4 regions of the Guyparkeria sp. SB14A genome follow, and region 2 is predicted to be linked to each of the others. Evidence: predicted binding sites of a transcription regulator. Region 2 holds the regulator's gene; each other region holds the start of a gene.

Region 1 (7,147 bases), on a different contig from region 2:
CGGTCGAGGCCCGCTTGCGCAACGCACCGCTCTCGCCGGTCGAGACGCCCACCGACATGGGCGAGCTGATCACCTTCTACCGCGAGCGCCTGGATGCCTTCCGTCCGTCCGCGTTCGAACGTCTGTCCGAGACCGACCAGGCCCGCGTCGACGGGCTGATCACGGCGGTGCTGCTGGTCGACGGGTGGCTGGACGCCGCGGCCGATCGCGAGGCCGGCCAGGCAATGCGCCTGCCGGCCAACGAGTTGGCGCAACTGGGAGTCACCGATGCCCACTGGCGGGAGCAGCAGGTGGACTTCGCCTTCCGGCGCTTCAACGAACGCTTCGCCGGGCGCATCCGGGGCATCCTGCAGGGAGCGGCCCCGCTGGGTCGCCCGTGGCTGGCCGGCTGGCGTTATCGGCTGACCATCGCCCGGGTCGAGCAGATCCTGCGCGAACGGCAGGTCGACCCGGCGCTATGGTTCGATCACGAGCCCCGGCGCTCGCCGGTGGCGTGGGGAACGGCCTCGCTGCGCATCCTCTGGCGGGTACTCACCGGCCGCGGCTGACCCCCGGCGCCGCCATCGGCCAACGCCAGGGCTCACGGCATGAAGCGGACCTGGTCCCGCCCCTCGCGCTTGGCCAGGTAGAGCGCCTCGTCGGCGCGTCGCACCAGATCGGCAGGCGTTTGCCCGGCGTCATCCGGGAGCCGGGTGGCGACACCGACGCTGACCGTCACCACGCCCACCGAGGAGTCGGCGTTCGGGATGGCCAGCTCGCGCACGGCGCGCTGCAGCCCTTCGGCGACCGTCAAGGCGCCGTCCCGGTCGCTGTCCTGCAGGATCAGTACGAATTCCTCGCCGCCGTAACGGGCCGCCAGGTCGTTGCTGCGCCGCACCGGCCCCTCCAGCACCCGGGCGATACGCCGCAGGCACTCGTCGCCGGCCGGGTGCCCGTAACGATCGTTGAACGGCTTGAAGTGGTCGACATCGAGCATGACCATGCTCAGGGCCATCTTGGTGCGCACGGCCACGGCCCATTCCCGTTCCAGCACCTCCTCGAACGCGCGCCGGTTGGCGAGATCAGTCAAGCCGTCGGTGCGCGAGAGTGTCTCCAGCTGGGCGTTGGCCGCCTGCAAGGCCTCGGTGCGTTCCTCGACGCGCTGCTCGAGCACCTCGTTGAGCTCCTGGTATTCGCGCAGCAGGCGCTCGGTTTCCTCGTTCTTTTCCCGGAAGACATGCGCCGCACGGGTCAGCTCGTGAAACTCGTAACCCGCCTCGGTTAGGTCAAGGTCGGCGGCATCCTGACCGCGAGACAACCGCCGGAAGGTCTGCGTGAGGGTCTCGATCGGCGCGACCACGCTGCGCCCCAGCCGATAGGGCAGAAACACCATCAGGGCCAGGGTCAGGGCGATACCGACGAGAACCGTCCACACGGCCTGGCGAATCGTCTCGGCGGTCTGCGCCTCGATCTGCTCCATCTCCTTGTGCAAGCCCGCGGAAAGCTGGTCGGACTGGTAGAGCACCTCGTAGGTCTCGCCGGCCATGACGACGTTGACCAGGTAGAGATAACCGCGCGTCAGTTGCACGGCGTCGAGGATGGCCTCCTGATAGTCATCCAGGGCACTGCCCATCTCGCGAAACACCGCACCATCCGCCGGGTCCTCGCTCGACTCGGCCAGCCGGTCGAGTCGCCGGCGGGACTCGCGCACCTCGACATTGACCTCGCGGATACGCGCGTTGTCGAGCGAGTCGAAGTAGTTGCGCGTCAGGCTGTCGATCCGCAGGGCCGCGCCGCGCAGTCGCTCGAGGCCGGATATGGTCTCTGCCCGACTGGCAGGAAGCGTGGCCTCAAAGGCGCCCAGCAGGTCCTGGTAGCGGCGGGCCTGCGAGTCGATACCCTGGTCGATCAGCCAGCTCTGGCGGTCGTGGAGCCGCTTGACCTCGACGAAGGCCTCGCGGAAACCGTAAAGGTATTCCTCCATCCGCTCGACGCGGTCGCTCACCGCCTCGCTCGCCCCCTCGCCGAGTTGCTCGAGCAGCCCGCGCGCACGCTCGAACACGATCCCGGCCTGGTCGGCGGGAAACGAGCGCCCCGACTGGACGAACTCGCCCGACAGCCGCTGGAGTTCGACCATCTGCAGGGCGACCTCGCCGCCCATCTCGACCCGTTCACTGATGTCGGTCAGGCGCTGGAAGTCGGCGTAGATGCGGGTGATCGTCAGCGCGAGTACTAGGCTGATCAGAAAGCCGGCCAGCCCGATCGCGCCGAAGCTGCCGAAGATGCGCGCCTTGAGCCGACGCCGCGGAGCCGAACGTCGACGGCTCATGCGAGCAGGAATTCCTGCCACTTGGTCAGGGTGTACTCGTAGGTATCCATGACCGTGTTCCACACCGCGATGTTGGCGAAACGGGTTTCGTAACTGCCGCCGCGACGGACCTCGCCCGCCGCGGCGACCCGGTGGCCGTCAACGCCGGTCAAGGCGTGGGCGGCCGGCTTGCCGGCGTACCAGTAGTCCCACTCGGCCGGGGTCATGAAGGGGCGCGAACGCTGCGGGTTGGCGATGTAGTAGCCCTGTCGGGCAATGAATGCCCCCGGCCAGCCCGACAGCCACCAGTTCATGAAGGCATAGGCCATCGCCTGGCGCTCGCTGTCCACGGCCGAGGACAGGCACATTACGCCGAACCAGGCGCGGTAGCCTTCCCGTGGCGCCGCGTAGAGGCAAGGGATGCCCATGCCCTGCAGCTGGGCCGCAGCGGGCGAGAACATGCTCTGGATCACCACCTCACCACGCGCCATCAGATCGACCGAATGCGGCACGGAAAACCACACGCCGCGAAAATGCCCACGGCGCTTGAAGTCCACCAGGAGCGCGAACAGGTCGTCGATCTCCTCGCGGGTCATCCGGCCGATCTCGCCAAAGCGCATCAACCCGTTCGCCTCGGCGGCGAGGGCGAGATCGAACAAGCCGATACTGGGCGCATTCACAACCGCCACGCGTCCGCGATGCGCCGGGTCGAGCAACCACCCCCAACTCTCGGTCTCGTAGGGAATGCCCGGCGCGATCGCGCGCGTGTCATAGCCGAAGGAGTCGGCGTTGTGAACGTAGGGCAGGAAGCTGAGCCGGCCGGAGGGCGTGGCGCCGAGCCGGCCATCCTCCTGGACGAACAACAGCTTGTGGGGCGCATCACCCCGACCGATGGGCGAATCCGGGGTGATGCGGCCGGTCTTGGGGAGATCGTTGATCTCGTCCCAGTACGTCAGGCGCTCGACGTCAATCGACTGGATGGCGTTGGCCTGCCAGAGCACCCGGATGCTGTTCGACCACTGCTCGTAGAGATCGAACGACCCCGGATCGGTGGCCGCCCGTTGCAGCACCTCGGCGCTGCCGCCGGGGTGGAACTCGATGTTGAATCCCAGCTCGGCCTCGGCGCGACGGCGGATCGGCTCCTGGAGGGTGACGTGCGTTCCCATCACCCGCAAGGTCGGCTTGCGATCCAGGGCGCGCACGATCGCCGGGAAGCCGGCCCCGCCCAGCAGCAAGCCCGCCCCACCGGCCTTGAGCACGTCACGTCGATTCATGGGCCTATCATCGGTTCGGGGTCTCCAACGGCATCGGCAACCGGCCACCTTGGCAGAACGCCACTCGGCCGCGTCATGCCGGCTCAATCGGCAGCATGCCGCCACGCCGGTCGGGTGACAAGCACCCGGACCGGACCGATCCCGGGTTAGAGCCGGAAACGGGCGACCTGGCCGGCGAGGCGCTCGGCCTCGCGATTGACCGAGTCGACCGCCTGGTTCGCGGACTGCATGGTCTCGGCATTGCGCTCGACCACCTCGATCAGCGAATTCAGGTCCTCGGTGAGCCGCTCGATCGCCGCCTGGTGACGCTGGCCGTGGCTGGCCGCCTCGTCGGTGAGCTTGACCGTGTCGGCCACCGCCCCGAGCATCTCGGAGAGCCCGCCGGAAGCGGTCTGCAGGGAGCGTTCGGCATCCGCGGAGTAGTGGCTGGCCTCCTGCATCTTCTCGTCGGCGGCCGTCACGTCACGCCCCAGCGATTCCATCACCAGGCCGATCTCGCGGGCCGCCTCGGCGCTGCGCCCGGCGAGCTTGCGCACCTCGTCGGCAACCACGGCAAAACCGCGACCATGCTCGCCCGCCCGGGCCGACTCGATGGCGGCGTTCAGGGCCAGGAGATTGGTCTGCTCGGCCACGGCATCGATGGTCGCGGTCATGCCGCTGATGCGGTCGCGGGCAGCGACCAGCGACGTGATCAGGGCCGCGGTTTCCTCGACGCGTTGCTGCGAACGGCTGATCGAGGCGACGCTCTCGCCTACCTCGTGGCGGGTCTGCTCGGCCCGCGACTGCATCTCGCCGGCCTGGTGACCGGCCTCGAGGATTGCCTCGACCAGTCGCCCGCCGCCGTCGGCCACTTCGCGCGCCTCGCCGAGCGTGCGCTCACGCTGCGCCTGGACCCGCCCCTGCGCGGTCATCACGCTGGACACGCTCTCATCCAGACTGCCGGCGGCGGCGGACAGCGATTCGCTGCTGCGGTTGAGGTTCCCCATCTGGGCATGCAGCTGGTCGATCATGCCGTTGACGCTGGCGACAATCTCGCCGAGCGAGTCATGGCTGACGATCTGGCATTTCTCGGTGAGGTTGCCGTCGCGCACGGCCCCGGCCAGACGCGCCAGCGCGCCCATGCGGCGCAACAGGATCAGGTGGGCCAGCCCGTAGTTGACGAAGCCCACGGTCAGTCCGGCGCCCAGGCAACCGACCACGAACCAGCCCAGCATGCCCTCGCGGAACTCGACGAAGAACGACGCGAATACCGGGAAGATCGCTCCCATGACAACGCCCATGCCGACAAAGGACCATTTCAGGCGACGCAGGATGCTGGGCTGACTCATGATTGGATGGCACCTGGCTCGAAGTGGATGGCGCAACAGGATAGACGCCTGATCGGTTATCGGTCAGTGGGACGATTTCTTGAGGGGCCATCGCTGGCCGATCCGGGGGGACGGTTCGCGCCGGGCGATCCCGGGCAGAAGGCAGGGAACTGGTAGAATCGGCGCCCATGAACGCCGAATCCACCCGCCCCTCGGTCGAGCCCCACCTGGCTGCCGCCGAATGCGAGCGACTCGCCCGTCCGGTAGGCAGCGCCTTCCGGCTGGCCAGCCTCAAGCTATCCCCGGCCCGACAGCGGGCGGTGACGGCCCTGCGCGCGCTGGACGTCTCGCTGGCCGAGATCCCGGAGACGGTCAGCGAACCGCAGGTCGCGATGGCCAAGCTCGATTGGTGGCGCGAGGCGCTGCTGGGCATGACCCAGGGGCGGGCCGAGCACCCGGTCATCCAGTCGCTCGCCGCGGGGCTCGACGAGGTCGGCCTGGGCGAAGAGGCCCGTCGCGAGGACTCGCCGCTGGTCGGCCGGCTGGAGGAGCGTCTGGGGGCAGCGCGCATCGAGCTCGAATACGAGGGCTTTGCCGGCGAGGCGGACCTCGAGGCCTTTCTCGACGCGCGCTACGCCAGCCTGTTCGCCCTGTACGGCCGCCTGCTGGCCCTGCCCGCCGAGCAGATCGAGGCCGCGGCACGGCTGGGGCGCTGGCATGGTCGGCTCGACCGCGCGCGGCTGCTGGGGCGGCATGCGCGCATCGGCCGCGTCTACCTGCCACAGGACACGCTGAATCGCTTCGGCCTGGACGAGGCCGACCTTTATCGCGAACCGGCGCCGGCCGATCGCGAGGCCCTGTTCCGCGAGGAACTCGACCGCATTCGCGCCGGCTTGAGCGACTGGCCGGCGAGTGGCCGACCGCCGCGTCTGTTCCGCATTCTGCGCGCCGTCGACCTCGAGCACCTGCGCCTGATGCAGGAAACACCCGCGGAACTCACCGGCGGCCGCGTTGAAATCAGTCCCGTGCGCCAGTGGTGGCTTGCCTGGCGCGCCTCCTGGTAACCCCAACGGCTAACCCGACCCTTTCCGGCCCGATCATGGCAATGATGGCGGGCTCACCTTGCCGAGACATCCCGATGACCGACTCCCCTTCCACCGACACGCCGATCGATACCTCGTTTGCCGGGCAGGTCGTGCTAATCAACGGCGCGACCGGCGCGCTGGGCACCGCCACCGCACAGACGCTGGCCGCCCGCGGCGCGACCGTGATCCTGCTGGGACGCAAGCTCGATCAGCTCGACCGGCTGGCCGACGACATCAACCAACGGGTGCTGCCCGAGGTGCCTGCCGAGGTCCGCGGCGAACCGCCGGTAATCCAGCCGGTGGACTTTTCCGGGGCCGCGCCAGAGGACTACGCCACGCTGGTCGAGGGAATCGAGCGGGCCTTCGGCCGCCTGGACCTGCTGGTGCATGCCATGGGCACGGCCGGCGAACTCGCCCCGCTCGCCCAGGCCGACCTGATGAAGTTCCAGGAAAGCCTACACGTGAACCTCACCGCGCCGTTTGCCCTCACCCGCAGCGCATGGCCACTGCTGGAGCGCGCCAGTCGGCCGCGCGTGCTGTTCTTCACCGATCGCGGCACCGATGCCTACGGCAGCGCGCATGACATCGCCCACGCCGGCATCGAGCGGATGATCCGCCAGTGGGCCGCGGAGACGCCGAGGGTGTGGATCACCGGCTTCGATCCGGGCGCGGTCAACAGCCGCCTGCGCCACGCGCGCTTCCCCGGCGAGCTCACCCAGGACCGCCAGCCGCCCTGCGCGGTGATGCCCGCCCTGCTCGACTGGCTGGAACACGGCGAATCGGGGGCGATTCAACGCCTCGACGAGGCGCCTGCCTCGGCCTGATCCAGACGCAGCCGCATCACCCGGAACCGCTCGCCCATCTCGGTGGGCATGACCAATTCGCGGAATTCCTGTGCGAGACGCGCCTGATCCGCGAGGGAATCGCGGGACTGCAGTTCGCGCTCGACCCGTTGTGGCACGTCGGTGCCCAGCAGCCACTGCGCCTGACTGCGCTCGCCGTCGATCGCGAACCCCGCCTGTCGCGCGGCCTGCTCGACGGCCTGGAAATCCACCCAGGCGGTGATGTCCTGCAGCCCCGGGTAGACGAACGGATCCTCGTGGGCCAGGTGCCGGTAGTGGCACTTGAGCGTGCCCTCGTCGCGATCGGCTCGGTAGATATCGGCGGTGTGGCTGCCGTAGTCGAACAGGTAGA
Region 2 (7,147 bases):
GGGCCTCGGGTTCCATGCCGAAGTAGACGGTCATGGAACCGTGCGGGTCGAGGTCGACCAGCAGCACCCGCTTGCCTTCGCGGGCGAGATGCCCGGCCAGGCTGACGCTGGTGGTGGTCTTGCCCACCCCGCCCTTCTGATTCGCTACGGCCCAGATCTTCATCGCAATGCCCCTCCGATCGCCGCGCCGATCTGCCCCAGGGGCAGGATCGACTCGGCCAGGTTTGCCTTGGCCACGGCCGCCGGCATCCCGTAGATGACGCTGGTCGCCTGATCCTGCGCCCAGACATGACCGCGCGCCGCAGTGACCTGACGCGCCCCTTCGGCGCCGTCGTCCCCCATGCCGGTCAGCACCACCGCCAGCAGGTCGTCCCCGGCCACGCGCGCGGCCGAGGAAAACGCCAGGCTGACGCTCGGCCGGTAGTGTTCATCGGCAACCGGGGCGCGCAGGTTGAGCTTGTAGGCACCGTGCCGTCCGGCGAGCTCGCCGTGCTTGCCACCCGGGATGACGTAGGCGGTGCCCGGGCGGAGCACCTCGCCGTCGGAGGCCTCGATCACGCGGATCGGCATGGAGTCGTTCAGCCGCTGGGCGAACGGGCCGGTGAAGGCGCCGGGCATGTGCTGGGCGATCACGATCGGCACCGGAAAGTCCGTGGGCAGCTTGCCGAGCACGGCCGGCACGGCGGCCGGGCCACCGGTCGATGCACCGATCACGACCAGGCCCTGGCGGCTGAGAAAGCCGCTGGGCGCACTTCGCCCGCCGCGTTGTCGCGGTTCGGAAGCCGCCGGAGGGGTCTCCGAACGTGCCCCGGCACCAGCCCCCCCGGAGCCGGACTCGCGCTGCGAGCGCAGCGCCAGCATACGTACCCGCGAGCACAGCCGCCGCCCGGAGCGGGCCAGCGTATCCTCCGGGTCGTCGCCGTTCTTGGGAAAAAAGTCGACCGCGCCGGCATCCAGCGCATCGAGCGTGGCCTCGGCCCCGGCCTTGGTCAGGGCCGAGAGCATCAGGATGGGGGTCGGGCAACGATCCGTGATCCGTCGCACCGCCGAGATGCCGTCCATGATCGGCATCTCGACGTCCATGGTGATGATGTCGGGCTTGAGTTCGCAGGCCTTGAGCACGGCCTGACGGCCGTTTGACGCCTCGCCCACCACTTCCAGGCGCGGGTCGCTGGAGAAGACCTCACGCAGCGCACGGCGAAAGAACAGCGAGTCGTCGACGATCAGAAGGCGGATCGGCATCGGTCAGGCCACCGAACGCAGGCGTTGACGACCACGGCCGGTGTTGCGGCGCACCATGCCCGGCAGGTCGAGGATCAGGGCGATGTGTCCGTCGCCGGTGATGGTCGCGCCGGCAAACCCGTCGACCACCCGCAGGAGCTCGCCCAAGGGCTTGATCACCACTTCTTCCTGGCCGATGACCGAGTCGACCACCAGGGCCATCAATTGCGCGCCATGCTGGACCATGACCACCTGGTCGGTCTCGCAGCGCGTGCCCGGCTTTTCGCCACGCAGGGCCAGCCAGTCGGTCATGCGGAACAGCGGCACGGCGCGGTCGCGCACCGTGATGGTCGACTGGCCGTCGACCACGTTCACTTCCTTGTCGGCCATCTCGAAGATCTCGTTGACCACCGACAGCGGGATGGCGTACTTGCGACCGGAGACGATCACCATCAGCGTCGGCAGGATCGCCAGCGTCAGCGGTACCTTGATGTTGATCTGGGTACCCTCGCCCTGCACCGAGTCGATGCTGATGGTGCCCGAGAGCTTGGTGATCGCGGTCTTGACCACGTCCATGCCCACGCCACGACCGGAAATGTCGGAAATCTGGTCTTTGGTGGAAAAGCCCGGGTGCAGGATCAGCTCGAAGCATTCCTGGTCGGTGAGGCGCTCGGCGGTGTCGGGATCGACCACCCCCTTCTCCACGCCCTTGCGACGCAACACCTCGGCGTCCATCCCGGAGCCGTCATCCTGGATGGACAGGCGAATGTGATCGCCCTCCTGCGCGGCCGAGAGCAGCACGGTACCCGCGCGATCCTTGCCGTTCGCCTCGCGGTCGTCCGGCATCTCGATGCCGTGGTCGACCGCGTTGCGTACCAGGTGGATCAGCGGGTCGGCCAGGGCCTCGACCAGGTTCTTGTCGAGGTCGGTGTCCTCGCCCTCGAGCTCGAGGTTGACCTCCTTGCCCAGCGTGCGCGCGGTATCGCGCACCACCCGCGGGAAGCGGCCGAACACCTTCTTGACCGGCTGCATGCGGGTCTTCATCACCGCGCCCTGCAGGTCGGAGGTGACCATGTCGAGCGTGGCGATGACCGAGGCGATCTCCTCGTTCTCGAAGGTCGACTTGAGCGTGTTCATGCGGTTGCGCACCAGCACCAGCTCGCCCACCAGGTTCATGATGCTGTCGAGCCGTTCGGTATCGACACGCACGGTGGTTTCCACCGGGGCCTTGTGGGCGTCGGCGCCCTTGGCCTTGGCCTCCGGCTTGGTGGACTCGGCAGGCTTTGCCGCCGGCTTGGGCGGTTCGCTCTTGGCGGCGGCCGGCTGCGGCGACGGCGCGGGGGCAGCCGCCTCGGCCGGCTCATCGGCCTTGGGGGCCGCGGCCGTCGGCCCCTTGCCCTTGCCGTAGAGCCCGTCGAGCACCGCCTCGAATTCCTCGTCGGTGATCTCGTCGGAATCCGCGGCGCTGCTCGCCTCCTCGGCGTTGTCGGCATCCGCCTCCGGCGTCGGCGCCTGGAACTTGCCCTTGCCGTGGAGTTCGTCGAGCAGGCTCTCGAACTCCTCGTCGCTGATCAGGTCGTCGGCGCCGCCGCTTGCCGACGGGGATTCCGACTCGGCAGCATCCAGGTCGGCGAGCATGCGATCGAAGGCGTCGTCCTCGTCGGCCATGGGCTCGGTGGCCGGGGTGGGTTCGGCGCGCGCGGAGGCCTCGCTCGGGGCGGGCTCGGCCGGGGCGGCGGGCGCGGGGGCGTCGTCCTGGTGGGCCAGCCCCTCGATTTCCTTGAGGAAGGCCTTGGAGACGTCTTCCGGGTACTGGCCGCCACGCAGGGCGTCGAACATGTCGTTGAGCACGTCGATCACCTGCAGCATCACGTCCATGATGCGGCTGTTCATGGTGATCTCGTGGTTGCGCAGCAGGTTGAAGATGTCCTCGGCGCGGTGGCAGACCTCCACCAGCGGGTGCACCTCGAGGAAGCCGGCCCCGCCCTTGATGGTATGGAAGGCGCGGAACACCGAATTGAGCCGGTCGGCGTCATCGGGCGACTGCTCCAGCTCGATCAGCTGCTGATCCAGCCCGTTGAGCAGCTCACCGGCCTCGATCAGGAAGTCCTGCAACAGCTCGTTGTCGGGTTCGAATGCCATGCTTGCCTCTCATTCGCTCGGTGGCGTTTCCCTGTGGGCGCCACGTTCCTGCCCGGCCGTGCCGGACGGGCAATTTTCTCGACCGGCCGGGTCAGAACCCCAGGCTGGCGAGTAGGTCGTCGACGTCGTCCTGGTTCTTGACCACGTTGTCCCCGGCGTTGGGCAACTGCGGCCCGACGCCGTCCTCGGCCCGCTCGACCGGGGCGGACCTGCCGTCCTCTCCCTTGGCGCCGCGTACCGGGGCGGTAATCTGCAACAGCCCGACCAGCTTTTCCTCGAGCTGCTCGAGCAGGTCGATCACCCGCATCAGGAGCTGGCCGGACAGGTCCTGGAATTCCTGGGCCATCATGATCTCGGTGAGCTGCCCCTTGAGGCGCTCGCCGCAATTCGTGGTCGAGTCGAGGTAACGCGTCATCGAGTCGACCACGCCGCCCAGGCGAGCGTTATCGGCCTCGCTCGCGGCGACTTTAGTCAGCTCGCCCTTGAGTCGCTGCGAGCGATCGACGATCTGCTCGGCAGTGGGCGTGGCTTCCTCGGTGATGGTCAGGGTGCGCGTGGCCGCCTGCTCGGTCAGGGTGATCACGTAGCGAAGGCGGTCGCGCGCGTCCGGCATCTCGTCCTCGGCCAACGCGCCCAGGCGCTCGTCCTCGGCGAAGCTCTTCAAGGTGTCGTGCACCTCGCGGGTCATCCGCCCGACCTCGTCGAAGATGTTGCCCGAGTAGGCAGCCGTGAGCTCGCCGATCAGTTGCGCCTCACCGGCCGAATCCTCGTTCTCGATCGCTTCCACCAGCGCGCGGGCATCGGCCAGGCGCTTCTCGCGACCGACCACCGGCTGGAAATCCTGCTCTTCTGTTTGAGTCATCCCGCGCCCCTACGATTCGACGCGTTCGAAGATCTTGTCGATCTTCTCCTTGAGGGTGGCCCCGTTGAACGGCTTGACGATATAGCCGTTCACGCCCTCCTGGGCGGCGAGCACGATCTGCTCGCGCTTGGCCTCGGCGGTCACCATCAGCACCGGCAGACTGGCGAGGTTCGCATCGGCACGGACCGCCCGCAGCAGGTCGATGCCGGTCATGCCGGGCATGTTCCAGTCGGTGACGAGAAAATCGAAATTGCCCTGCTTGAGCAGCGGCAATGCCGTCTGGCCATCATCGGCCTCCTCGATGTTCGTGAAGCCAAGCTCCTTGAGGAGGTTCTTGATGATCCGGCGCATCGTGGAGAAATCGTCCACCACGAGGATCTTCATGTTTCGGTCCATTTTCGCCCCTGGGATCGTTTGTCAGTACCAGGCAGGTTGCCTTGTTCGGGTTGCTTGATAGGGTCTATCGGCGCCGACCGGAAATAATTGAGCCCGTCGCAGCAACGGGCGCGGTATCGGTCGGCTATTTCCAGGCGTTCATCGCGGTCTTCAACCGCATGATCGCCTTGTTGTGGATCTGGCAGACGCGCGACTCGCTGACGCCGAGCACCGCGCCGATCTCTTTCTGGTTGAGTTCCTCGACATAGTACAGGGACATCACCAGTCTTTCCCGTTCGGGGAGCTCGTCGATGCAGTCGGCGAGATCGCGCTGGAAGTGATCCTCGGCCAGCGCCTCGTCGGGTTGCCGGCTGTTGGGATCGGCGATGTCGAAGGTCTCGTTTTCCGATTCGCCGCCGTGATCGAGCGAGCCCACGTGCACCGAGGAGGAATCGGTGAGTGCGGCGTGGTACTCGTCGAGGGTGATGCCCATGCGCTCGCAGACCTCGGCATCGCGCGCCTCGCGCCCGGTCTCGGACTCGATCTCCGCCACGGTCTGGGCGATCTCGCGCTGGCGCCGGTAGACCGAGCGCGGCGCCCAGTCGTTGCGACGCACCTCGTCGAGCATCGCGCCACGGATGCGCAGCCCGGCGTAGGTCTCGAACGACGCGCCCTTGTCGCCATCGAACAGGCGCGCGGCATCCAGGAGCCCGACCATGCCGGCCTGGATCAGGTCCTCGGCCTGGACGTGCGAAGGCAACCGGCCGAGCAGGTGGAAGGCGACCCGCTTGACGAGATCGGCGTGCTTGGCGACCAGTGCTTCGGTCGATCCGGCCTGAACGTTCTGATACATGGCGCGTGCATTCATAGCAGGTTCTCGGGGTCCAGCTCGGCGTTGTTCACCAGTCGCTCGACGAAAAACTGCAACTGCCCCTGCGGCCCGCGCGGCACTGGCCACTGGTTGACCTTGTCCGCCATCGCCGTGAACGCCCGCGTCGACTTCGCCCCGCCGTAAAGCTGCACGACGGTCTTCTGACGCTGCACCGCCCGACGCAGGTAATCGTCGAACGGCACCGATCCCATGTGGGTGAGCGTCACGTCGAGAAACCGCTTGGCCGCCACCGAGAGCTTCTCGAACAGCCGCCGCCCCTCGGCGGCATCGCGCACCATGTTCGCGACCACGTGGAAGCGGGTGACGTCGTGCTCGCGCGATAGCACCTTGATGACCGCGTAGGCATCGGTGATCGAGGCGGGTTCGTCACAGACCACCACGACCACCTCGCTGGCCGCCTCGGCGAAGCGCACCACCGAGTCGGCGATGCCCGCGGCCGAATCGACCACCAGGGTGTCGACCGGCCAACGCATGCCGGAGAAGGCCGAGATCAACCCGGCGTTCTCGGCGGGCGTCAGCCCGGCCATGCTGGCCACCCCGCTGGCCGCCGGCAGGATGCCGATGCCCTCGGGGCCTTCGAGCATGATCTCGTCGAGGGTCGCCTGCCCGGCGAGCACGTGGGACAGATTGCCCCGGGACTGTAGACCAAGCAGGACGTCGACGTTGCCGAGCCCCAGGTCGGCATCCATCAATACCACCCGGTCGCCGCTGCGGGCGAGTGCCACGGAAAGGTTGACCGAGACGTTGGTCTTGCCCACGCCGCCCTTGCCGCTGGTCACGGCGATCACCCGCACCGGGCGATTGGCGTTGGCGTGGCGCGCCCCGTCGGCCTGGTCGTGGCCGCTGACGGGTTGGGTTGTCATCCGGCTTGATTGAGCATCCACAGCGGATCATCCCGGTCGGTGTGTTCGAGTTGTGACTGCCCCATTTCCAGGGCCTGCTTGATCAGGTCGGCGGCCTTCGGGAACCAGAGGTCCTCCGGCACGCGCTGACCGACGCCGGCGCAGACCAGCGGCAGCCGGTGCGGCTCGCCGTCGGCCCCGGCCAGCGGGCGGACCAGGGCGGCGAGCCCGCCGCCGAGCAGGACGGTCTCGTCGAGCTTGGTCAGCACGGTGCCGTGCAGCGGCAGGCCGGCAAAGCGTTTCTTGACGTCCTCGAGCGCCGGGTACTGGGCGTTGGCGGACAGCACCAGCAGGAGCTTGACCGCCTCGCCCGCGCCCATCAGGGCCTCGAGCTTCTGCATCATGCGGAAGTCGCGCTGCGACATCCCGGAGGTGTCGATCAGCACCAGGTGCTTATCGGATACGGCCTCGAGCAGCTGCGCCAGGTGCGTCTCGTCCCGGGCGATGTGCAACGGCACATTAAGGATACGGGCGTAGTTGCGCAACTGCTCCTGGGCGCCGATGCGGAAGCGGTCGGTGCTGATCAGCGCCACCGAGTCGCGGCCGCGATGCAGGACCGAGCGCGCGGCCAGCTTGGCAAGCGTGGTGGTCTTGCCCACGCCGGTCGGGCCGACGAAGGCATACACGCCGCCGGCCTCGACCGGGTCTTCGGCCCGGTGCTCGAGCTGCTCGCCGAGCATCTTGAGTGCCTCGACAAAGGCACGCTCCGGCTGGGCCCGTGCCGCGGCGCGACCCAGTTCGCGTGCCAAGCCG
Region 3 (7,147 bases), on a different contig from region 2:
TCCCGTCTGGGTAATCGACACCTACACCCGCCGCTTGTTCCACCGGCTCGGCTTTCCCGAGACCGCCACGAAAAAATACGACCGGTTGGCGGATGACTTGCTGACGCACACCCTTGAGCCAACCGCCCCGCGCCTTGCCCGCTGGCACGGCCTGATCGTCGAGCACGCCAAGGCGCATTGCCGGGTCAAGCCGGTTTGTGGGGACTGCCCGCTGATCGAGCGGTGCGCTTATGGGAGCGGGTTGGAAAAAGGCGAATGACTCCCGCGTGGCGGTTCGAGTCGGACTGACGTCGTGCCTTTGGCAACGAACGGGGGTTCTTGCGGTGTTTGCTGCAGCCGTTGAGTCTTCTGGATTCGCGCGAAGACGGGAGTCCAGCGACTGAATCGGCCGTAGCGTACCTAGAGCCGATACGAATCAAGCGGACCCGGTCCGCCCATCCCCCGCTACAACCAAACCATCCGACCCAACTCGTAGGGATGCAGCAAGGTCTCGTGCGTCGGGACAATCCGCAGCCAATAATCGACTTCGCCGGCCAGATCCTCCGGCAACTGGATTCGATGTCGTCCGCGTATCGGCTCGTCGGTCGATTCGATCAGCTCGCCCACAACGATGCGTCGAAACGCCCCATCACCCAATACCGCCTCACAGCGAAGCGACTGGGGCGGCAGGCCCGGGCTCGTGGTCTCGATCTCTATGGTCAATGAATCGCCTTGCCGCATGATCGATCCGGGCGCGCTGATTACCTTCCCCTCCACACCCGCCCAGTGGGTGGCAAGTCGCTGTTCGACGTCGGCACGCGCTCTAGCGGCCCGATAGCCGTCTTGCGCCAGCAATCGCCCCGCGTCGATGGCCCGTCGGTAGTGACGTTCGGCGTAATCGCGCACCATGCGCGAGGCATTGAACCGCGGCAGGATGGTGGCGATGGCATGTCGCTGCCAGGCAATCCATTCCAGCGGCAGTCCTTCGGGGACATTATCGGCAGGCGCCTCTCGGCGATCGAACAGCGGGATCACCTCGGTCTCGAGCAGCGTCAGCAGGTCATCGGCCTCGCGCACGTCGCGGTCGGCCGCCCCCGGCGTCGGTGAAATGGACCAGCCATTGGCAACCCCCTCGCGGTGATCATGGCCCTCGGCCCACCAACCATCGGCCACGGACAGGTTCAGCACGCCGTTGATACCCGCCTTCTGCCCGGAGGTGCCGGAGGCCTCCATGGGAAATTCCGGCGTGTTCAGCCAGACATCGCAACCGGCTACCAGCCGGCGCGCCAGCCCCATGTCGTAGCCCTCGATCAACAGCACGTGCCCGGCAAAGCGCGGATCAGCGCTTAGTTCATGGACCTCCTTCAACAGCGCCTGGCCCGGCTCGTCGGCGGGGTGGGCCTTGCCGGCAAAGACGAAGACCAGCGGCCGCGGGCTGGTCTCGATCAGGCGGGCAAGCCGTTCGCGCTGCCGAAAGAGCAGGCCGGCCCGCTTGTAGGTGGCGAACCGCCGCGCGAATCCCACCATCAGGAAATCGTCGACCGGCTGCTCCAGTACACGGCAACGTTGCTTGAGGCGCACGTGAGCCTCGCCGAACCGTTCCGATTGGCGCTGCAGACGTGCCTTCAGGTCATCGACCAGATGCGCCTTGGCCGACAGGTGCATGGACCAGAGGCGCGCAGGATCGATGCGCTCGACCAGCTCGCCGATGCCTGCCTCGTGCAGATGGTTTCGCCAGTCGCGGCGGGTGGCATCGAACAGGCGGGTCAGGTCCCGGTTGAGGAAGGTCTCGACGTGAACGCCATTGGTCACGTGCGTGAGGGGATTCTCTTCGGCTGGCACCTCGGGCCAGAAGGCCTGGCTCATCTGCGCGGCAACCGTGCCATGCACCCGGGAAACGCCGTTGTGCTGACGTGAGCCACGCAGGGCCAGGGCGGTCATATTGAAGTGCTTGCCATCATGGGCCGGGTCGGTGCCCAACGACAGCACGGTGGGTGCATCGACACCCAGATCGGCCAGAAACGGTTGGACATGCGCCTCGATCAGATCCGGGGCGAATGTGTCGTGCCCGGCGGGTACCGGCGTGTGGGTGGTGAACAGGGTCGCGGCGGCCACGGCGTGACGGGCCGGATCAAACGCCAATCCGTCCCGTGTGAGCTCCCGCACCCGCTCGAGAATCGAGAAGGCGGCATGCCCCTCGTTGATATGCCAGGCCGACGGCATGATGCCCAGCGCCCGCAAGGCGCGCACGCCGCCCACACCCAGCAGCATCTCCTGCTCGAGCCGACGGCGGCGGTCACCGCCGTAGAGTCGGTGGGTGATCTCCCGGTCCGCGGCCGTGTTGTCGGCCACATCGGTATCCAGCAGGTACACGACCACCCGCCCGACCCGCACTTCCCAGACCTGCGCCGTCACCATCCGTCCCGGGAATTCCACACGCACCTCGACGGGCGCGCTGCCCCGAGTGGCTGGCCGAATCGGCAGGTGGGAGAACTCCAGGTCCTCGAAGCGCGGGTGCTGGCGGCCCTCGGCATCGATGCACTGCTGGAAATAGCCCTGCCGGTACAAGAGCCCCACGCCGACCAACGGCACGCCCAGGTCCGACGCCGCCTTGCAGTGATCTCCCGCCAGAATCCCCAGTCCGCCCGAATAGATGGGCAACGACTCGTGAAAGCCGAATTCCGCGCAGAAATACGCCACCGTCGCGTCCGCGCCGATCACCGAGTCCAGCGCACCGACCCGCTGATCGGCGCAGTGCTCCTCGAACCCCCGCCAGGCCGCCGCCAATTCCGCCAGAAACGCCGAATCGTCCGCCGCTCGATCCAGAGAGGCTTGCGGCACCAATTGCAGGAACCGCACCGGATTACCTTCCACCTGCGCCCAGGTGACCGCATCTACGCGATCGAACAGGTCTCGCACCGCCCGTGAGCGGCTGTAGTGGAGATTGCCTGCCAACTCGTTCAAATGCGTGAGCGCAGGCGGAAGGGAAGGACGAACTTCCATGTGGCGAATGGTGGGCACGGCACGCGTTCTCGATGTGGTGGTTGGCAGAGTGTAGTGCGGCTTTATGACGCCTCGGTAGCGGTCGTCGACGTGGTCGCGGCAAGGAGGGAGAGGTCGGCTGGATGACGAAGCTAAAGTTTCCGCGAGTGGCGCCGATACCTTCCACGGATGCCAGATCCGGGAGTCGAGACCAACCGGCCCGAAGCCCGAGAAAAGCCGAAAAGGCATCCAGCGAAGATCGGATGAAAATCGAGGCTAAAGTTTCTCGCAACTCAGCCGATAAGCTCAGCAAGGCGACCTGAAAGGCGTCTTGTCCAACAAAGGCCAAGGGCCGGAATTTACGCAACGTCGTAAGGGGTTATCATCATGGCAAGTGTCATTAACACCAACATCTTCTCGCTGCAGGGTCAGAACGCACTGCGCGACACCAACAACCAGCTGCAGACTTCCCTGGAGCGTCTGTCCACCGGCCTGCGCATCAACAGTGCCAAGGACGACGCCGCCGGTCTGGCAATCACCAGCCGATTGACCACTCAGATCCGTGGCTCCGAAGTCGCCGCTCGCAACGCGAACGACGGCATCTCCATGGCGCAGACCGCGGAAGGTGCACTGGGTGCACTGACCGACACCATGCAGCGCATGCGTGACCTCGCTGTTCAGGCGGCCAACTCCACCAACAGCGCGAGTGACCGTGAGAACCTCCAGTCGGAGTTCAAGCAGCTCCAGGACGAGCTGGGCCGTATCGTTACCAACACCGAGTTCAACGGTCAGAAGGTTCTGAACGGTGCGATCTCCAACGGCGCAACCTTCCAGGTCGGCGCGAACACTTCGGCCAACAACCAGATCGTGTTCAGCCTTGCCAACGTCTCCACCACCATCGGTGCAGCCCTGTCCACCGCGGCTGCCATCGGCTCGGGTGCCAGCTTCGGCGACATCATGTCCACCATGAGCGCCCTGGACGCGTCGATCACCGCGGTCGACACCACTCGTGCCCAGCTTGGTGCGATCCAGAACCGCTTCGAAGTCACGATCGACAACCTGAACAACTTCATCGTGAACGAGTCGGCTGCCCGCTCGCGGATTCAGGACGCGGACTTCGCCAAGGAAACTGCCAACCTGTCCAAGGCGCAGATCCTGCAGCAGGCCGGTACTTCGGTACTGACCCAGGCCAACCAGGCGCCGCAGTCGGCACTGAGCCTCCTCGGCTAAGATCCGATAGGGAATGGGATGGGCCGGTGACCCTTAAGGGAGCCGGCCTTTTCATCAAAGCGGTGGGATCCTCCGGATTCCCGACAGTCACACCGGAACCCAAGTCGAGAAAATTTGAGTTTGTGTATGCTGTAGCCGCTTGATGCTTGAGGACGAACCCATGAGTTCGATCAACCAGATTTCCATGACGGGCATCCCGTCCGCGATGAGCGGACCGGATGCCTTTTTGTCTTCAGAAAGGGCAAAATCGACCCCGATGGAGTCGAAGGCGCCGACGGCAGCTCCATCGGAGCTGCCGAAGCCCTCGTCCGACCCATCACCTGTCGAGGTCGCGCGCACCAAAAGTGCCGATACTCAGGCAGAAGGGGAAAGAGACAAGTTAAGAGAGGCCATCGAGGCCATACAGGAGAAGCTCAAGCCTGGACCCAGGGCCCTGGACTTTTCCGTTAACGACAAACTGGGGGACGTGGTGGTCAAGGTGGTCGACCCGTCCAACAAGCAGGTGATCCGGGAAATCCCTCCCGAAGAGATCATCGCGATGCGTGAACGTCTCCGCGAGTTCAGCGAGTTGAATCTTTCGGACGTTCTGCCGGCAGGCAGCCTGCTGTCAGACATTTCTTGATTTGAGGTACGACCATGGCAAGTTCCAGCGGTCTTTCCATTTCCGGCGTTGGTAGTGGCCTGGACATCCAGGGCATCGTCAGCCAGCTCGTTCAGGCAGAGGGTGCTCCTCGACGCAATTTGCTCGCCAGCCGCGAGGCCTCCTATGAGGCCACGCTGTCGGGGCTGTCGAAGCTGAAGAGTGCAGCCTCCGAGCTGAGCTCCGCTGCCTTCGATCTGCGCAGCCTGGACACCTTCCGCTCCCGCGCGGTGACGTCCAGCAACGAGGACATCCTGACGGCCACGGCCTCGCCGGGAACGGCGCTGGGGAAATACCAGGTCGAGGTAGGGCAGCTTGCGACGGCGCAGAAGCAGGCCTCGGCCGGCTTTGCCGATTCGACTGCAACGGTGGGTTCGGGGCAGCTGACATTCGATACCAGCAGCAGCTCGTTCAGTGTGGCCGTGGCGGCAGGCGACTCTCTGGCCACCATTCGCGACAAGATCAACGGCGCGAGTGGCAATGACTCGGTGCAGGCCTCGATCCTGAATGTCGACGACGGTGCCGGCGGCACCGAGGCTCGGCTGGTGTTCTCCGCGCGGGAGACGGGTACGGCCAATGCGGTGACCGTCACGGCGACCGATGACGACGGCAACAACACCGATGCCGCCGGTCTCTCGCGGCTGGCATCGGCCAACCTGACCGAGCTTACCGCTGCGCAGGATGCCCAGGTGACGATCGACGGGCTGTCGGTCACCAGCTCCACCAACCAGGTGGACGGGGTGATCGAGGGCATGACCCTGAACCTCAACCAAGCCCAGCCCGGCACCAAGGTGGAAGTGGCCGTCGAGGGTGACAACGGTCCGGTGCTCGAGGCGCTGAACAGCTTTGTCGAGAAGTACAACGCCCTGAACAGTACCTACCGGAATCTGACCGCCTACAACGCGGAGACCGAGCAGGGTGGCGTGTTGCAGGGCGATGCGACCGCGAATGGCATCAACCGTGGCTTGCGGTCGTTGCTGGGCGGTAATATCGGAACGGGCACTATCGATAATCTGGCCGAGATCGGTATTCAGATCGACTCGGAAGGGAAAATGACCCTGGACGAAGCGAAGGCCGAGGAAGCCCTCAACAGCGACAGCCAGGCGGTCAAGGACTTCTTGACGGATCCGACCAACGGTCTCTCGCAGCAGGTGGACGAGCTGCTGCAGCCGTATCTGAGTTTCGACGGCATCATCGACAACCGGACCGACAGTCTCAACCGCTCGATCGACCGTATTGAAGATCAGCGGGCCGCGCTGGACCGTCGTATGGAGAACTATCGAGACAGCCTGACCACGCAGTTCACCGCGATGGATAAGATCGTACAGAACATGCAGTCGTCGGCCAGCTACCTGAGCCGGATCGGCATCAACGTTGGCTCCTGATGCCGATTGATCTTTGCCTGGACCGGCTCAAGTTTTCGCGTCGGTGGCCGATTAACTTGGGTAGAGCGAGGAACGGTAGTCACCCGTTTTCACGCTCGGCGCGACCAGCCAGATAAAAGATATTGCAGGAGACAGTCATGCGAGCCAATCCCTACGCGCAGTACCAGTCCATCGATCTCGAGGCGAAGGTCGAGTCGGCATCGCCGCACGGTCTGATTGGCATGTTGTATGAAGGATTTCTCACGCGGGTCGCTCAGGCTAAGGCCGCGATGCTTGCCGGAAACTTCGAGCAGAAGGGCATCAACGTGACCAAGGCGCACAATATCCTCGGTGGACTCAAAGACGGCTTGAACCCGGAACACAGCCCAGAACTGGCCGAGCGTCTCGGCGAGCTGTACGACTACTGTCAGCGCCGTCTGCTCGACGCCAGTGCCCAGCGCGATGCCGAAGGGTTCGACGAAGTGGCATCGCTGATCCGCGATATCAAGGAAGCTTGGGATGCCATCGAGCCCGAGGTCGCCCAGATGGCCCAGGCCAGCTGAAAGGACCGGGTCGACTAGTCGGGTGCATCCCGGTACGGTCCGGTGAAACTGGGTCCACGCTGATCCGAGGACGGGGCTTGTATGACGAACGCAGTGTCGATTGACTCATTCATCGACGAGCTCGATGGGCTCGGGCGTTCTTTGGACCAGATCGCCTCGCTTCTCGAGGCGGGGCACCAGGAAGAGGCATTGAGCGAGATGGCCGACGGCCTCGATCGGGCCGAGTCGCAGATTGCCGAATTGGTGCTTGAGGCGGAATCGCGCCAACAGCTTGGCGACCCGAGGCTTATTGCCCTGAAGTCGGACTGGCTCGGCCGGTTCGAACGCTTCTTCAGCCTGGTCGAACGAACCCGGCATCAGTTGGACGGTGAAGCCGAGTTACGCTTGTC
Region 4 (7,147 bases), on a different contig from region 2:
GACCAGTCCGACGATCGGCAGGAAGAACAGCAGCAGCAACCAGGCGGTCGCGGCGGTGGGCGGCCGGCGCAACGGCACGATGAACAGGGCGGCGAGCCGGATCGTCCACTCGATCAGGACATAGAGCTGAGCGATGGGCGAGTCGAGCGCGTTCATCAGCGCTTGCCGCCCCCCGAGGCGCGCGCCAGCACCCGGTCCATCGCGCGGGTGGTTAACAGGCGCTTGAGCACGGCGAACAGGTAGGTGGGCACCGTCACCGGGTAGCGCGCCTTCGGTCGGCGCGACTCGATCGCGTGGATCACCCGCCGGACCACGGCCTCCGGCGGCAGGGTGAACGGCGCGGCCGGGCCGGGTTTCTTCAGTCGCTCGAGCTGGCGCTCGTAGGCCTCGCGGTGCACCGAGCGCTGCCAGTCGATGTTCGCCTCGAAGGCGCGTTGGGCATTGGCGCGAAAGCGCGAGGTGATCGGCCCGGGCTCGATCAGGGAGACGTCGATGCCGCTGCCGGCCAGCTCCAGGCGCATCGTGTCGCTCAGGCCCTCGAGGGCGAACTTCGAGGCGACGTAGGCCCCGCGGAAGGCCAGCGCGCTCACCCCCAGCACCGAGCTGTTCTGCACGATCCGACCGAAGCCGGCCTCGCGCATCGACGGGATGACGAGATTGGTCAGTTCGAGCGTGCCCAGCAGGTTGGTCTCGAGCTGGGCGCGCAGGGTGTCGCGGCTCAGGTCCTCGACCGCGCCCGGCTGGCCGTAGGCGCCGTTGTTGAACAACGCCTCGATCGGCCCGCCGGCTGCCTCGACCGCCGCGGTATGCCCGGCGCGAATCGACTCGGGATCATCCAGGTCCAGCACCACGGCCGGGATGTGGGCGTGCGGCCAGTCGGCCGCGTCGGCCGGGTCGCGCAGGCTGGCGACCACCTGATGCCCCCGCTCGGCGAGCATCTCGGCGGCCCGTCGGCCGATGCCGGACGAGCAGCCGGTGATCAGGACGCGGCGGGCATGGATGGCGGGGTCGGACACGTAACACTCCTTCGGGTCAGGACGGACGGGCGATTGCGCCTGAGTTCATAGCACTTATACTCCGGGATCAATCCGAATCACATGATTACCAGAGACGAGGTGAGGTTGCATGGCATTCGAGAATCAGGCCACCGTCCAGACGGGGGTCTCCCAGCTCGAGACCCACAAGGTCATCCGCAACACCTACATGATGCTGTCGCTGACGCTGCTGTTCTCGGCGCTGATGGCGACGGTTTCCCTGCTCGCCGGCGTGCCCGGCTGGACCTCCCTGCTCACCCTGGGCGGCGCACTGGTGCTGGTCTGGTTCGTCCTGCCGCGCACGGCCCACTCGGCCGCCGGCCTCGGGGTGGTGTTCGCCATCACCGGCCTGCTGGGTTTCGGCCTGGGCCCGATGCTGAGCCACTACCTGGCCCTGCCCAACGGCGGACAGATCGTGATGACCGCCCTGGGCGGTACCGGCGCGATCTTCCTCGGCCTGTCGGGCTACGCGCTAGTCTCGCGTCGTGACTTCTCCTTCATGGGCGGCTTTCTCGTGGTCGGCCTGGTCGTGGTGCTCGCGGCCATGCTGGGCAACATCTTCCTCGAGATTCCGGCGCTGTCGATGGCGATCTCCGCGGCGGTGGTGCTGCTGATGAGCGGCTTTATCCTCTACGACACCGGCCGGATGGTGAACGGCGGCGAGGATAACTACCTGCTGCTGACCGTCAGCCTGTACCTGAACATCTTCAACCTGTTCGTTCACCTGCTCAGCTTGCTCGGGATGAACCAGAACGACTGATGCCGGTGATCGCTTCTCGGCCCGACCGGGCCGGGGAGGCCGGCGAACCGGGCCCCTTGTCATCGCAAGGGGCCTTCTTTGTATGCGCCGACAGGCGTCGGGGCGTGAAGGAGGGCGCAATGGATCTGTGGATGAAGATCGGCATGGCCGTGCTGCTGGGCGCCGTGCTGCTGTTCCTGCTGCCGCGGGTCAAGCCGATGATGGCGGCCAGCCGGAAGGGTTCGCGCGAGGAATGGCTGGGGGTGGCATTGATCCTGCTAGCCGTGGCCGGGTTCGTGGCGTTCCTGATGAATGCCGTGGGCAGTTGACGGGATTTTGTCGCCATCTTGTCGACGTTGGGGTGCCCCGGGGACAAGGGCGTGGATGACGCCGGTCAACTCGGGCTTCAAGTTTTCGCCCCCGAGGTCGATAACCCGGCTTGCCCACAAGAAACGCGCGGGTATTAGCCCGACCGGATAAAGGCACGAGGGCAGGAGGAGCAGATGCTAGGTTGGTTGAATCGTTTCAGTTTGTCGCAGAAGAACCTGCTGGGGTTCGGGTTGATTCTGGCCCTGATGGTCGCGATTGCCGTGCTCACCATGGTGAACATGAGCAAGGTGGCCCACGAGGTCGAGGAAGTGGTCGAGCGCGGCCAGCCGGCCGCCTTCGCCGCCGACACCATCCGCATCCAGGTCGAACGCGGGGTCGGGGCGCTGGGCTTCTACCTGCAGAGCCATCGCGACGAGGACCTCGCCCGCTTCCGTGACGCGCTGGAAAAGGTCGAGGCCGCGCGGGCCGAGCTGGCGCGCTACCGCGACAACGCCGGCGGCACCCTCGACGAGCAGATCGACCGCTTCACGACCACGGCCGAGAAGATCATCGCCATCTCCGGCGACGAGGCGGCCAACAACCCCGGCATGCAGTACGCCAACCAGAACGCCAACCCCCTGCAGCGCGAGATCTCCGGGCTGCTCGGCCAGCTGCTCAACGCCGAGGAGAACGCCGATGCCAGCCGCTACTCGCGTCGTCGTCTGGTGATCGACCTCGCCCGGCTGCAGGGCGACTGGGGCAACGTGGTCGCCGGCCTGCGCGGCTTTATCTCCTTCCGCTCCCCGGCCCTGCGCGAGAACTTCAACCTCTACGCCAACCAGGTACTCGAGCGCTCGCAGAAGATCGCCGAGGAGTACGACTACCTGCTGACCTTCGAGCAGCTCGATGCCGTCGAGCAGCTCAACGAGAAGCTGCCGCAGTTCATCGAGGCGGCCGATCGCGCCTTCGACATCCACGCCTCCGAGAAGTGGCGCATGGATGCCTACCTGGTGCGCACCGAGCTCACCCCGGTCTTCAAGGAGATCGAGCAGGGCGTCGAGTCGATCGTCGAGCGCGAGCGCGGCCAGATCGCCGAGCGCTCCCGGAGCCTGATGGCGGCGCTGGAATCGACCAGCAACTGGCAGATCGGCTCGGTGATCGCCGGGATCCTGGTGGTCGGCCTGCTGGCCTGGCTGTCGGTGCTGACCATCTCCCGGCCCCTGCAGCACATCGCCGGTCGCATGCGCGATATCGCCGAGGGCGACGGCGACCTGACCCAGCGACTGCCGGCCGAGGGCAACGACGAGATCGCTCAGGTGGGCGCGGCGTTCAACACCTTTGCCGACACCGCGCAGAACCTGGTGCGCGAAGTGGCCCGTTCCTCCGAGGCCATGTCCGAGGCCTCCGAGAGCCTCGAGCGCGCCTCGCGGCGCGGTCGGGAAGGGGCCAAGCGTGAAGAGTCGGCCATCGACTCGCTGATGACGGGCATGGGTCAGACCCTCGAGGCGGCCGAAGAGGTCGCCCGCGGGGCCGAGGAGGCGAGCTCCGCGGTCCAGCAGGCGAACCGCCAGTTGCACGATGGCCTGGGGCAGGTCAACGGCAGTGCCCGCAACGCCGAGGAGCTCGACGAGGTGCTCACCCGTGCCGAGGGCATCGTCGCCAACCTCTCCGAGCAGTCGCAGTCGATCGGCAAGGTGCTGGACGTCATCGGCGCGATCGCCGAGCAGACCAACCTGCTGGCGCTCAATGCGGCGATCGAGGCGGCGCGTGCCGGCGAGCAGGGGCGTGGTTTCGCCGTGGTTGCCGAGGAAGTGCGCTCGCTGGCCAACCGCACCCAGGATTCCACCCGCGAGATCACCGACATCATCGCCCGCCTGCGCGAGGGCGCCTCCGAGGCGGTTGAGGCGATGACCACCGGTCGCGAGGTGAGCAACAAGAGCCTCGAGGCGGTCACCGAGGCCGACCGCATGCTCAACGAGATCGCCACCGCCTTCGAGCGGCTCGAGGACATGAGCACGCGCATCGCCGCGGCCGCCGAGGAGCAGACGGCCGTCTCCGGCGAGATGAAGACCAGCATCGAGCACATGAGCGAGACCACCAGCGACAATGCCCAGGCGGCGCAGGAAACCGCCGATGCCGGCGAGTCGGTGGCCCGCTACGCCCACGAGCTGTCGCGCCTGGTGCGCAAGTTCAACACGGGCTGACGCGCGGCGCGGACCGATGCTGGCAAACGCCCGGGCTCCCCGGGCGTTGTTGTTTGCGGAGCTCGGGCGACGACTTCGTTCCGGTCCGGGCTTGGGCGTAGAATGCGGACAGTCCCACGTGCCGCCCGGCATGACGACGGCCATCGGCCAAGGAGATCGGAATGCGCACTACCGCCTACCTGCTCGCGTTCGGCTTGTTGATCCCGTTCTGGGTCCTGTCGGCCCTGACCTGGGTGGCCACGCCGGCCTGGTCGGCCCACGCGCTCGATGCGCTGTCGGCCTACGCGGCGGTGATGCTGGGGTTTCTCGGCGCAATCCACTGGGGCGTCGTGCTGGCAACCACGCCGGCCGAGCGCGCCCTGCTGGTCGGCGATGCGCGCCACCGCCTGGGCTGGGGGGCGCTGCTGGTGCTGGCCGCCTGGGTGGCGGCGATGCTCCCCTGGGCGGTGCTGTCGCTTTCGCTGCTGTTCCTGCTGCTGGTGGTGTCCTGGCAGATCGATCGCCACTGGCTGGATAGCTTGCCGGTGGGCTGGTCCTACCAGCGTCTGCGCCAGTGGTTCACGCTGCTCGCCGCATTGGCGCTGCTGGCGGCCATCGCCTCCTGGCTCCGGCCGTTGCTCCCGGTGGGGGGCGCATGAGCGAGCGGTCGCCGGGGCAGGAGCAAGGGCCGGAGTCGGATGACAAGCCCGGCAAGGGCGGGCGCTTTGTCACCCTGCGTCGCTGGCTGATCGCCGGCATCCTGGTCTGGGCACCGTTGGCGGTCACCTTCTGGGTGGTCAACGCCCTGATCTCGTTCATGGACAAGAGCATCGTGCTCCTGCCGGCGGCGTATCGGCCCGAGGCCCTGCTGGGCTTCGAGCTGCCGGGCATGGGGGCGTTCTTCGCCGTGGTGATCGTGCTGCTGACCGGCGCGCTGGTGGCCAACATCCTCGGGCGCAGCCTGATCCACGCCTGGGAGCGGTTGCTAAACCGCATCCCGCTGGTGCGCAGTATCTACTCGGCCGTCAAGCAGGTGGTCGAGACCTTCGTCTCGCAGGACTCGCGCTCGTTTCGCGAGGTGGTGCTGGTCGAGTACCCGCGTCGCAACGCCTGGTCGATTGCCTTCGTCTCGGGCGAGCCGATCGGCGAGGTGCAGGACCGTACCGAGGAGCACCTGGTGACGCTGTTCGTGCCCACCGCGCCCAATCCCACCTCGGGATTCGTGATCATGGTGCCGCGCTCGGAGCTGATCGAGCTTCACATGACCGTCGAGGAGGGCTTTCGCATGGTGGTCTCGCTGGGCGTGGTCGTCCCACCGCGGCGGGATGGCAACGGGCGCGTGCTCGATACCGCGCCGCCCGAGCCGTACCTGGGCCGGACGGATTCACGCGACGAGGGTTGATCCGACCGGCGGCGCTCGAAAAATCCCGCCGCTGGCGCTACCATAGCGGGCTTTTCACCATGACGGGTTTGATGACAATGCCGATGCGGACACACACCTGCGGACAAGTCGACCAGGCGCTGCTCGACCAGGAAATCGAGCTGGTCGGATGGGTCAACCGGCGCCGTGACCACGGCGGCGTGATCTTCGTCGACCTGCGCGACCGGGACGGCCTGGTGCAGGTGGTGTTCGATCCGGACGACCCCGAGATGTTCGCGGTTGCCGAGACGCTGCGCAACGAGTTCGTCATCCAGGTGCGCGGCCGGGTGCGCAACCGCCCCGAGGGCACCGAGAACCCCAACATCCGCTCCGGCCAGATCGAAGTGCTCGGTCTGTCGCTGACCGTGCTCAACCGCGCCGAACCGCTGCCGTTCCAGCTCGACGACGAGCGGGTCTCCGAGGACGTGCGCCTGCGCTACCGCTACCTCGACCTGCGTCGCCCGGAGATGCTCGAGCGCCTGCGCCTGCGCCACCGCGTGACCAGCGCCATGCGCCGCTTCCTCGACGATGCCGGCTTCATCGACGTCGAGACCCCGGTGCTGACCAAGGCCACCCCGGAAGGCGCGCGCGACTACCTCGTGCCCTCACGTACCCATCCGGGCGAGTTCTTTGCCCTGCCGCAGTCGCCGCAGCTGTTCAAGCAGCTGTTGATGGTGTCGGGGCTCGAGCGCTACTACCAGATCGTCAAGTGCTTCCGCGACGAGGACCTGCGCGCCGATCGCCAGCCTGAGTTCACCCAGCTCGACCTCGAGATGAGCTTCGCCGACGAGGCGACGGTGATGGGCCTGATCGAGAACATGATGCGCCATCTGTTCATCGAGGCGGTCGAGGTGGCACTGCCCGACCCGCTGCCGCGCCTGACCTGGCATGAGGCCATGCGCCGCTTCGGCTCCGACAAGCCCGACCTGCGCATCCCGCTGGAACTGGTCGACGTGGCCGATCTGGTCAAGGACGTCGACTTCAAGGTCTTCAGTGGCCCGGCCAACGACCCGCGCGGTCGCGTCGCTGCGCTGCACGTCCCGGGCGCGGCAAGATGCCGCGCAGCCAGATCGACGACTACACCAAGTACGTCTCGATCTTCGGCGCCAAGGGCCTGGCCTACATCAAGGTCAATGACGCGGCCGCCGGGCGCGAGGGCCTGCAGTCGCCGATCCTGAAGTTCCTCACCGACGAGGCGGTCGCCGGCATCATGGAGCGCACCAATGCGGCCGACGGCGACCTGATCTTCTTCGGCGCCGACAAGGCCAAGATCGTCAACGAGGCGCTGGGCGCGCTGCGCGTGCGTCTCGGCCACGACCTGGAGTTGGTCGAGCACGGTTACCAGGCGCTGTGGGTGGTCGACTTCCCGATGTTCGAGTACGACGAGAAGGACGGCCGCCACTACGCGCTGCACCATCCGTTCACCGCGCCGCACCCCGAGGACGTCGACCAGCTCGAGTCC

The links. Region 2 encodes FliA, which starts transcription of late flagellar genes. Its sites were predicted from a motif close to GCTAAAGTTNNNNNNNNNNCNGCCGATA; they were not measured.
Region 1: the regulator FliA is predicted to act here: its motif matches at 4,947-4,974, upstream of FAZ79_RS03355 (methyl-accepting chemotaxis protein).
Region 3: the regulator FliA is predicted to act here: its motif matches at 6,242-6,269, upstream of fliS (flagellar export chaperone FliS).
Region 4: the regulator FliA is predicted to act here: its motif matches at 2,178-2,205, upstream of FAZ79_RS04650 (methyl-accepting chemotaxis protein).

Annotation. Positions count from the first base shown of each region.
Region 1 covers NZ_SWAW01000005.1:18,367-25,513, forward strand. Annotated here, with positions in the region: gene FAZ79_RS03340 (hypothetical protein) at 1-548, shown strand, start outside; gene FAZ79_RS03345 (GGDEF domain-containing protein) at 581-2,308, opposite strand; gene FAZ79_RS03350 (extracellular solute-binding protein) at 2,305-3,561, opposite strand; gene FAZ79_RS03355 (methyl-accepting chemotaxis protein) at 3,708-4,889, opposite strand; gene FAZ79_RS03360 (squalene/phytoene synthase family protein) at 5,057-5,932, shown strand; gene FAZ79_RS03365 (SDR family NAD(P)-dependent oxidoreductase) at 6,007-6,777, shown strand; gene FAZ79_RS03370 (SAM-dependent methyltransferase) at 6,744-7,147, opposite strand, start outside.
Region 2 covers NZ_SWAW01000021.1:483-7,629, reverse strand. Annotated here, with positions in the region: gene FAZ79_RS08560 (ParA family protein) at 1-163, opposite strand, end outside; gene FAZ79_RS08555 (chemotaxis response regulator protein-glutamate methylesterase) at 160-1,242, opposite strand; gene FAZ79_RS08550 (chemotaxis protein CheA) at 1,246-3,363, opposite strand; gene FAZ79_RS08545 (protein phosphatase CheZ) at 3,455-4,225, opposite strand; gene cheY (chemotaxis response regulator CheY) at 4,235-4,621, opposite strand; gene FAZ79_RS08535 (RNA polymerase sigma factor FliA) at 4,746-5,453, opposite strand; gene FAZ79_RS08530 (MinD/ParA family protein) at 5,465-6,355, opposite strand; partial or broken gene flhF (flagellar biosynthesis protein FlhF) at 6,352-7,147, opposite strand, start outside.
Region 3 covers NZ_SWAW01000005.1:47,680-54,826, reverse strand. Annotated here, with positions in the region: gene FAZ79_RS03495 (endonuclease) at 1-259, shown strand, start outside; gene glgP (alpha-glucan family phosphorylase) at 445-2,982, opposite strand; gene FAZ79_RS03485 (flagellin) at 3,349-4,191, shown strand; gene FAZ79_RS03480 (flagellar protein FlaG) at 4,352-4,813, shown strand; gene fliD (flagellar filament capping protein FliD) at 4,828-6,216, shown strand; gene fliS (flagellar export chaperone FliS) at 6,354-6,758, shown strand; gene FAZ79_RS03465 (hypothetical protein) at 6,840-7,147, shown strand, end outside.
Region 4 covers NZ_SWAW01000007.1:44,164-51,310, reverse strand. Annotated here, with positions in the region: gene cls (cardiolipin synthase) at 1-156, opposite strand, end outside; gene FAZ79_RS04665 (SDR family NAD(P)-dependent oxidoreductase) at 156-1,016, opposite strand; gene FAZ79_RS04660 (Bax inhibitor-1/YccA family protein) at 1,126-1,794, shown strand; gene FAZ79_RS04655 (hypothetical protein) at 1,914-2,102, shown strand; gene FAZ79_RS04650 (methyl-accepting chemotaxis protein) at 2,277-4,286, shown strand; gene FAZ79_RS04645 (DUF3429 domain-containing protein) at 4,448-4,924, shown strand; gene FAZ79_RS04640 (DUF502 domain-containing protein) at 4,921-5,667, shown strand; partial or broken gene aspS (aspartate--tRNA ligase) at 5,751-7,147, shown strand, end outside.